One region of the Marinomonas sp. A3A genome, then DNA from elsewhere that is predicted to be linked to it. Evidence: predicted binding sites of a transcription regulator. Region 1 holds the regulator's gene; the other holds the start of a gene.
What was found. The regulator LexA, encoded in region 1, represses DNA repair genes until DNA is damaged. The targets are predictions, from matches to a motif close to TACTGTNTANNTANACAGTA.
Positions count from the first base shown of each region.

Region 2: CYL31_RS11810 (S24 family peptidase) is a predicted target of LexA. The motif match lies at 2,439-2,458, and genes of this name have one in related genera.

Region 1 is NZ_CP025532.1:2,173,624-2,178,634, reverse strand. Features, by position in the region: gene dinG (ATP-dependent DNA helicase DinG) at 83-2,206, opposite strand; gene lexA (transcriptional repressor LexA) at 2,276-2,899, shown strand; gene CYL31_RS10045 (hypothetical protein) at 3,004-3,270, opposite strand; gene CYL31_RS10040 (DUF6586 family protein) at 3,273-3,743, opposite strand; gene topA (type I DNA topoisomerase) at 3,740-5,011, opposite strand, start outside.
Region 2 is NZ_CP025532.1:2,523,465-2,528,475, reverse strand. Features, by position in the region: gene CYL31_RS11830 (SDR family oxidoreductase) at 332-967, shown strand; gene csrA (carbon storage regulator CsrA) at 1,087-1,299, opposite strand; gene CYL31_RS11820 (LexA family protein) at 1,436-2,083, opposite strand; gene CYL31_RS11815 (helix-turn-helix domain-containing protein) at 2,167-2,364, shown strand; gene CYL31_RS11810 (S24 family peptidase) at 2,472-2,924, shown strand; gene CYL31_RS11805 (DUF1127 domain-containing protein) at 3,054-3,269, opposite strand; gene CYL31_RS11800 (YaeQ family protein) at 3,736-4,290, shown strand; gene CYL31_RS11795 (dienelactone hydrolase family protein) at 4,328-5,011, opposite strand, start outside.

The sequences.
Region 1 (5,011 bases):
CTTTGTTGAACCTAGAGAAGGTACGAATAAGACATCTTATCTCAGCATGTGGATAAAAATCTGTTATTTGCACCTTCCAAAGCTACTGATAGTTATACGGCGGCAAGCTATTAATTAACTGCAAACCATAACGTTTAGTCCGCAAGCGCTTGTCCAAAATATGTATTTCACCCGTGTCTTTCTCGCTTCTCAGTAACCGTCCAGTCGCCTGCACTAAGCGTAAAGAGGCATCCGGTATGGTTATCTCCATAAATGGATTACCACCACGCTTCTGAATCCATTCAGCGAGTGTCGCTTCAACGGGATCATCTGGTACCGCAAAAGGAATCTTGGCGATATACACGCAGGTCAAATAATCACCTGGCAAATCCACACCTTCGGCAAAGCTGGCTAAACCTAGCAGCAAACTCCCCTTTCCGTCATCGATACGAGACTTATGCGAATCTAAAATAACTCGTTTAGATTGCTCACCTTGCATCAAGAGTATTTCTTGCAAACCAGCAGACACAGACTGAGCCACTTCTTCCATCTGACGTCGAGACGAAAACAACACCAAACTGCCCTTTTCCGTATTAACATGCTTATCTAAATAAGCAACAATTTCGGCGGTATGTTGCTCTACTCTATTAGGTTCATTCTCCATATCTGGAACCACTAAAAGACCATTTTCTTGAAAATTAAACGGACTAATAACGCGCAGATATTCGCTCTCGCGAGGCACACCTGAGCGCATATTAAAACGATGAAATTGATTCAACGCCGTCAACGTAGCAGACGTAACAACAGCACCGAAACATTTATCCCACAATTGCTGCTTTAATGTGTTCGCCGCAAGAATAGGAGAACCACCGAGTTCAATATCTTGCTCCATCCCTTGACCAGATAACACCAACCAACGAGCATTAGGAGGGTAGTTCTGATCATCAACGGTAGAATACAAACGCCATAGCCCAATGCATTGTTCTAAACGACCAAGAATGACACCCAAAATTGGTTGCCAAGTTTCCGCTGTTTCAGGTGTCACGCCCATCCCTTCATTTTGCTTAGTCTTTTTACATTCGTCTTGGATGCTTTCAATATTGTTGAATAATTTTTGATAAGACGTTTGCAAACTATAAGACAACTGACGCAGCTCATCTGGAATCTGACCGAATTCAAATCGGTGTTGATTATTTTCTTGGTCCAAGCCCAAGCCCTGAATATAAGGAGCTAAACCTTGCTGTGCGTATTGGATGAAGTTAACAATGCTTTGGATTTGCTGAGGGATTTTTAATAATAACTGCCCCGTTAAACTAACATCGTCTGTTAGCTCTTGCTTCAAATTAACCAGATTTTTTTCCAACTGACGCAACCAAGTAATGCTTTGCTGCAAACGAACTTCATGACGAAAGTGCCCTATCGCTTTATCAGGAAGATGATGACCCTCATCAAAAACATAGATGGTTTCTTTTGGTGGTGTCAGTATTGCACCGCCGCCCAATGACAAATCAGCCAACACCAAATCGTGGTTGGCAACGATCACATCGGCCACTTCAATCTCAGCACGCGCTTTAAAAAATGGACAAGCCGAATAATTAGCACAATTACGATTGGTGCATTGCTGATGATCTGTGGTTAAGCGACGCCAATCTTGATCTCGAACGATGCCAGCCCAATTATCTTTATCACCGTCCCAATCGCCTTTTTGCAAAGCTGCGTCCATTTCTTGATATAGAACCGTATTGATATCATCTGAATGTAGATGTTGCTCAAAAAGCCCAGCAAACATATCGTCCATTGACTGCTCTTCTGAGCTCAGAAACCCCTCAAGATTATTCAAGCATAAATAACGCCCTCGCCCTTTCGCAAGAGTGTATTTAAAAGTCAGCTCTGTATGCTCAAGCAAATCAGGCAATTCTTTATGCAAAATCTGCTCTTGAAGCGCCACAGTTGCAGTAGAAATAATTAATTTGAGACCACGGGCTTTTGCGATAGGAATCGCCGCAAGACAATAAGACAAGGTTTTACCCGTGCCTGTTCCAGCCTCGATAACGGCAACATGCTTCTCTTCAAGGCGCTCACCTTCCGAGCCTTGCTTAATGTTACCCAAGGTTCGAGCGATCGCACCAATCATCTGGCGCTGTCCAGCCCTTGGTTTATGGGACTTCGCATCTAAAGATGCTCGGTATGCAAGTTGAATCTGTTTTTTTAGTTCGTCTGAAAGCATTTATATCATTGAGTATAGTTAGGAATGCTGTATATAATAACAGTAACTGTATAAACAACCAGATAACCTATGATTAAATTAACCAAAAGACAATCTGACGTACTAGAAACCATTCGCGAATTTATTAGTGAAACAGGTTTTCCACCGACTAGAGCAGAAATAGCGCGCCGGCTTGGGTTTAAATCTCCTAACGCCGCCGAAGAGCATCTAAAGGCCTTAAGTAAAAAAGGTGCAATAGAGATGCTGTCTGGCGCATCAAGGGGAATACGCTTAATTGATCGTGCTTCAAATGACGACCCAACAGCGGACCTTGGCTTACCTGTTATCGGCAAAGTCGCTGCAGGTTACCCTATTTTAGCTCAGGAAAACATTGCTTCCCATGTGAACATCCCTGCAAACATGTTCTCTCCACAAGCCGATTACTTCTTGTCTGTCTCGGGAACCAGCATGAAAGACATCGGAATCATGGAAGGAGACCTATTAGCCGTCCATAAAACCACCACAGTGCGCAACGGCCAAATTGTCGTGGCCCGTATTGGTGACGAAGTAACGGTTAAACGCTTCGAGCAAAAAGGCAGTATCGTTCGACTAATTCCAGAGAATGAAGAATTCAACGACATCATTGTCGACCTTGAAAGCGAAGAGTTCGCCATTGAAGGTTTATCTGTTGGTGTGATTCGTCAAGGGCTTTAAGTAAGACCCTCCAAATCCGCACCTTGTAAATAAAAAAGCGAAGCTTAGGCTTCGCTTTTTTATTTCAGTTCATACTTCATTCCATCGACATCATCAAAGATGATTTAGTGCAAAATCTTAGGACGGAAATCTTCGTCATCAATATACTCTGAATCTTCATCAAAAAACGAATCATCTGAATATACAAAATCAATGCCCGCATGGAACATACATTTTGCCAACTCAAAGTAACGGTCTTTTAAATAAGATCGAGTATCATCTGAAATCTGCAATGTTGCTAATGGAACGGTTTCCTCACCATCTTCACTGGCTGGACGCAGCACAATATCGCCATTATCCAGCTCAACAATTTCTAGGTAGGACTCTTTCATATTCAATACTCTGATGACTCTTCTCTAAAACGTAATACCAATTCGACCAACTTGGTCAAATAGAAACTCACAGACGCACCCGCATCACTTCCACGGCCAATCAGATTGTCACTTTGTACCACTGATGACATAGAAGAACGGCATTCAAACTGAACCAAATACGCTTGATTCAACTGAGAACACCAGGAATCTGTTCGCGAAGACAAGTCCGCCAACTCTGCCAATACAGGAATAACAATTTGCTTATCTTCTGACTCAACCAATAACTTAACAACATCCAGCGACCCAGATAACGAATAAGCGGCAGTGACTTCTTTCAGCAAACCATTAAGAGCACTTCTTAACTGAAAAATAGCCGAGCTTTCCAGCCCGACTTTTAACCATGCCTCATCACTGTCTTGACTCTGCTTAATAAAGCGTCTTGCCGTATCGAGTTTTTGATTGGTTAAGCTAGCTAAACTGGCTCCGCTCATTTTTTCTTACCTTCCTCAATCACCCATTTAGAGCCAACATAAAATGCCTTCCAACCTGTTGGCTTGCCTTCTTCTTCCGTCATGACATATTGCTCTTTCGTCTTACGGCTATATCGAATGATGGCTGGGCGACCTTCAGAATCTTTTTTAGGCGCTTTTGCAAAAAAATGATACTTAGGATCTATTTGATCCATGTATGGGAGCAATTCTTCAACCAACGGTGCACGAGTTTCGCGTTTACGTGGAAATTGACTTGCCGCCAAAAACAAACCCGTTGCACCGTCACGAAGCACATAGTGATCTTCTACTTTTTGACAAGCAAGATCGGGCATTGGTACTGGATCCATCTTCGGTGGCGCAGCTTCACCACTCTTCAGTAACTTACGAGTATTTTTACACTCATCGTTAGTACAGCCAAAGTACTTACCAAAACGGCCAGTTTTAAGCTGCATTTCTGATCCACACTTATCGCACTCAAGAGTCGGGCCATCATAGCCTTTAATTTTAAAGACACCAGTTTCTACTTCGTAACCAGAACAAGCCGGATTATTACCACAAACATGAAGTTTACGATGCTCATCCATTAAATAGCTATCCATGGCCGAGCCACAAATTTTGCATCGATGCTTATTAATAAGCGCTTTAGATTCGCCTTCTTCATCATCTACGGCAATCGCTTCATCACCACGAGTCAAGTTGATGGTTGCTTTGCAACGCTCTTTTGGAGGCAAGGCATAACCAGAACAAGACATGAACACACCTGTACTCGCAGTACGGATCTGCATTGGTCGAGAGCAGGTTGGGCATTCTATGTCTGTTGGCGTTGGCTCATTTAGCATCATGCCGCCTTCTGGCGATTCTGCTTTAGCTAACACCGAGCTAAAATCTTTATAAAACGCATTAAGCGTTTTAATCCAATCTTTATTACCTTGAGCAATATCATCTAGCTGCTCTTCCATTTGAGCCGTAAAACTGAAATTCATCAAAGAATTAAAGCTATCGACCAAGCGCTCAGTAACGATATCACCCATTTTTTCAGCATAAAAACGACGATTTTCAACACGCACATAACCACGATCTTGGATCGTAGAAATGATAGAGGCATAAGTTGATGGGCGGCCAATTCCGCGCTTTTCAAGCTCTTTAACCAAACTTGCTTCACTAAAACGTGCTACAGGTTTAGTAAAATGCTGCTCAGGCAATAACTCTTTAAGCGCCAGATATTCACCCTGCCCCACGTCTGGCAAAATATTATCTTCGCCTTTTTT
Region 2 (5,011 bases), 350 kb from region 1:
TGGCTTCAGGTGTCGCTGAAATATCAGCAAGGGAAAAAATACATTCTAGATCGGTGAGAAGTGGCTGTCAGTGTTCTCAGGTGGTTTTGGAATGTAATATCTTGTTGCAAGCCAATTTTCAGTTTAAGAAATGAGTATGCATTTGTGTCAGTGTTTCTCTTCCCAATTTCATTTTTCCTCAAACAAACACCTAATATCCAGTAAATATGCAAGCTTGTCGTTTGGGGTTTTATCTTGGCGTCATACCCTTATAGTAGTAAGTAAGACTTTAAAAGGCCGTGGCGTTTTAATATTCGCGTCTCGTTCCTTGAAACGTAGAAGGAGGCAGGTTATGAGTAAAACTCTCGTTATAGGTGCAAGTGGTCAAATTGGTCAGTTGATAACGAAGACACTTGTTGAGTCAAAAGAAGTTGCTCGTGCTCTGGTGCGAGATAAAAGTAAGCTGGATGAATTTAAAGACAGTGAGCTGGAGATAGTCGAGGCTGATCTTGAAGAAGATTTTAGTCATGCATTTGATGGTATTGATAATGTGATTTTTGTGGCTGGTTCTGGTGGTTCAACAGGTGCGGATAAAACCTTGCTGATTGATTTGTGGGCTGCTAAAAAAGCCGTCGACTATGTACAAAAAACCAATATTAAGCAGTTTATTATGCTGAGCAGCATTGGCGCGGATGATCCTGAGGCAATAGAGTCAGATATCAAGCCTTATTTGGTTGCTAAACATATGGCAGATCAATATTTGATGGCGTCAGGTGTGCCTTTTACTATTGTCCGTCCTGGCCCATTAACGAATGATAAAGGCCAAGGAAAAATCACCATTAAACGGCCGAATAGTCGAGAAGAGATGGCGATTCCGCGAGCGGATGTTGCTAAATCGGTTTTATTTATCCTAAGCAAGGATAATTTGAATGGTAAAATATTCGAGTTGTTTGGTGGTACGTATGATGTCGATAATGTTCTCGTTTAAATAATTGTTAGCGTGTCAGTAATGAAAGGAGCCCTAATATTTTCTCAAGCATTAGGGTTCTTTTACATCTGCCGCTTTTATCTATTAAATCGCTATTCAAATTTCGCCGTCAAGAAGGGCTACGCAGGTGCCGTTTCTTTGGTCTGCTCGCTTTGAGTTTCCTGTAATTTTTCAGCTTGAATACGTTTGTAAATTTCTTCTCGATGAACGCTTATTTTTTGCGGGGCTTTAATGCCGATGCGAACTTGAGTGCCTTGCACTCCTAATACCGTGACTTCCGTATCATCGCCGATATTAATTGTTTCACCGGGGTGTCGAGTAATGACTAGCATAATTCCTATCCTTTGGTTGTTGTCGACACTTTTAAAATACAACTTATATTGTTAGCCTGTCAACAGCTTAGGGTGTTTTTTATTGTCTAATAGGTCAAGTGTTACGGTAGTATGAAGAAGAGAAGTTGTAAATAGTTCAAAATAAAATTCGGGCTTGAGTGACAACGCCTATGATTGCTAAATCGCTGGGAACTTCAATGGGTCTATAGTTTGGGTTGAGTGGAGTTAGGTAAGTTCGCCCAGCGTCGATGACCAATTTTTTAAATGTTACATCTTTACTGTCTACTACTTTTGCGATGATCAAATCACCGCTCTTGGCCGTTAAGCTAGGTTCAACAAGAATTAGGTAACCTTCGGGAACGCTTAAGCCAGAAGGCGACATCATGCTATCTCCCACGACATTTAGCCAAAATGCTGATTTCGACGTAGATGCTGGTGTTTCTATCCAGTCAAATTTTTCTTTGTCTAATTCAGTATTCGGCCATTGAGCAGCTTGTGGTGTTGTAATGACAGGTCTTAGATGGGTTTCTAAGGGTTGTGAAGTGCTGCTGCTATTGGTGTAGCTGGAAGTATTTTCTCTAACTTCGCTTGCCGCTCCTAAAAGTAACCATTCTGCATCGCATTGCAACGCTTTGGCTAAATTGAGTAGCTTGCGCGGATTTTGTGTCCGGCCGTCTTCAATCTTTTGCAACGATTGTTGGGAGATGCCAATACGTTTGGCTAACTCTGCTTGAGTCAGTCTTAGGTCGGTTCTTTTTTGTTTAACGCGTTCTGCAATAGTCATAAGTGAATAATTACAACTTTATCTGTATTTGACAAACAATAAAAACTGTAATCAAATACAGCAAAGGTTGTTAAGGAGGTTATATGTCAGCCATTGCAAAAGCAGTCGAAATTGTAGGAAGCCAAACTGCACTCGCGCAAATATTAGGGGTTAAGCAAGCTCACGTTTGGAACTGGTTACATATCCATAAACGTTCGCCAGCAAAATACATACGGCGTATCTCTTTGGCGACGGAGGGGGAGGTCAGTGAAAGCGATTTGCTTAAAGATCATGAGCTCTAGCTTTATGTTTGGCAGAGGTGGTTAATCTCTCGTCTTTACAAAAATTCGCTAGTTTATTTGCGTGCTTTAAAACATACTGTACGAATATACAGTTTGGATGTTTATTTATGCGCGTTTCTTATCTTGGTACCTCTGAGTCTGCGGCTTTTATTGCAGCAAACAGTGTTCGAATTCCACTTTATTCTGAGTCAGTACAGCTTTCTGATCTTAGTCAGCAGCCTAAAGACAATTCTTTGGATCTGAATGCCTTGTGCATTCCTAATCCTGCGGCGACTTTTTTTGTTCGTGCTCAAGGTGAGCCGATGGAAAGAGAAGATATTCACTCGGGCGATGTGCTGGTAGTTGATCGATCGTTAACGGCGCGTCATGGGGACATTGTTATTGCATTTGAACATGGAAAGATGGCGGTAATGACATTGGAATTAAAGCCTGATGTTTTGCTTCGTCCCAAGAATAAAGCCTACGCAGCGACAGTAACGCCTGTTATTAAAAAAGATGCATCTAGTTTAGAAGTATTTGGTGTGGTTACCAGCGTAGTTCGTCAGTTAGAGCGTGGCTAATCGTCTCCATTTTACTTTTTTATCTGAGCCAATAAAAAACGCCTTCCATTACCTAATAATGAAAGGCGTCGTGGCCATCCGGCCTAGTGTTTTACCGTCACCTCAGAGTCTTCTGAGGTGACAATCTGGTCATCCGTCGCTCGGTTGTTCTCCTGGTGGTATTTGAGCTTTTCCTTTCAGATCACTTTCTAAATCGTTGTTGCCAGCCAAAGGACGAATTTGTCCATTGTCGCGGTAGAAGCCAATATCTTTTAAGTAATGGTCATCAAGCTGACGAAAAGCTTGATTGGTGCGACGAGCTTCGAAGTATTCTTTAGCGGCGTTGAATAGGGCAATGATACTCATAAGTTTTCTCCAAAATATAACATTTAATAGTGTGTTTTGGCGGAACTTACGGGGTGATTTCTTACAGAGGTGACCGCGTAAATTCCGCGGTCAATGGTGTATTACACAGGCATTGAACGCGTAGACAAAGTTTTGCGTACTCGATTATTGCAGCGAGTAGCCATGGAGGAAGTAGAATGATTTAGCGTATAGGTAGTCATTTTGCTTCTCCTTAACTTTGGGTTTTATTGATTGCGTAATGCATAGTGTAAAAATTGCTCGTTTGAGCTTCTTAATTGGGCCTTATTTCGTGACTTATGTCAATCACTTATATTGAAATTACTTTTCTTTTTTTAAGTTGCATAAATACTTTCTTAATGTCAAAAAAACAGTCTGCATGTAGCGATATTGTGGGTGTGTTTTGCTGTACAATTCGTCGCGATTTTCCTGTCCTCTTTTATAGTTAACAAATGTAGTAAGTGACCTCATGGCGACGAAAGCAACAATTTATAAAGCATCGGTTCAAGTATCTGATATGGATCGAAACCATTACCAAAGTTATGAATTGACCTTGGCATTACACCCTTCTGAAACCGAAGAGCGCATGATGGTGCGTTTAGCGGCGTTTGCTTTATTGGCTGATGAGAAAGAAGGCGGCGAGCAATTAAGTTTCAGCAAAGGCATTAGTACTGAAGACGAGCCCGATCTTTGGCAGAAGAATTACTCAGACGAAATTTTGCTTTGGGTAGAGCTAGGACAGCCAGACGAGAAACGGTTACGTAAAGCCTGCGGTCGCGCTCAAAACGTCGTTGTAGTGAATTACAACGATAAGTCCGATATTTGGTGGGAGCAAAACAAAGGCAAGAACAGCCGCTTTGATAACATGCGAGTATTGCGCTTTCCAGAAGCTCAAGTTGAAGCGTTAGCGAAGATCTGTACTCGTTCTATGCAATTGAATGTAACTATTCAGGATAGCGAAATGTGGATTTCTGGTGAGCTAGGCGAATGTGCCATGACACCAATGTGGCGAGGTGAGCAATAAGCTCACCTTCATCCACTATGCGCGTATTGATGTGGTGTTATGCTTTATGCAAAGTGCGTTGGAACAGCGCAACGGCTTTGTTGTAACACTCTAAGGCGAGGGCAGGATCGTAACGATCGCCTTCGTCGCGCATAAATGCATGCTGGCCGTTGAATTCATGCCAAGTGAACAGGCGGTCAGTATCGATCAATTGCTGGTAAATCTTCTGGCGTCCTTCCGTAGAAACATGCGGGTCTTGTTTACCCCACACCATAGTGATTTCGCCTTGAATTTCTTTTGTGCGAGTGAAAGAGTCGTTACCTTCATCGCAAGGAATGGTATTTGAATGAATGTCCGTTGCGTACAAGCAAAAAGCCGCTTGGATACGAGGATTTAGCGCCGCGCGATACGCCAAATGACCACCCAAACAAACGCCCATACTGCCAAATTGCCCCGTACAGTAATCTTGCTGCTCGAAGTATTCCAGCATGGCCACCGTGTCGCTGTCGTGAGCTTCTAATGTTTTAGTGAATTTGTCAGCGTTGCCTTTGTCCTTGCCTTCATCGTCATAGCCCAAGACCGTGCCGATTGGGTTAAGCTCATGAAACACTTCTGGCACAATTACCACAAAACCATGACCAGCCATAATGGCGGCAGAGCGAGCAATCGGTGCCGTTTGTTGGAAAATTTCAGAATAAAAAAAGATACACGGAAAGCGACCTTCGGTTTGAGGGCGATAAAC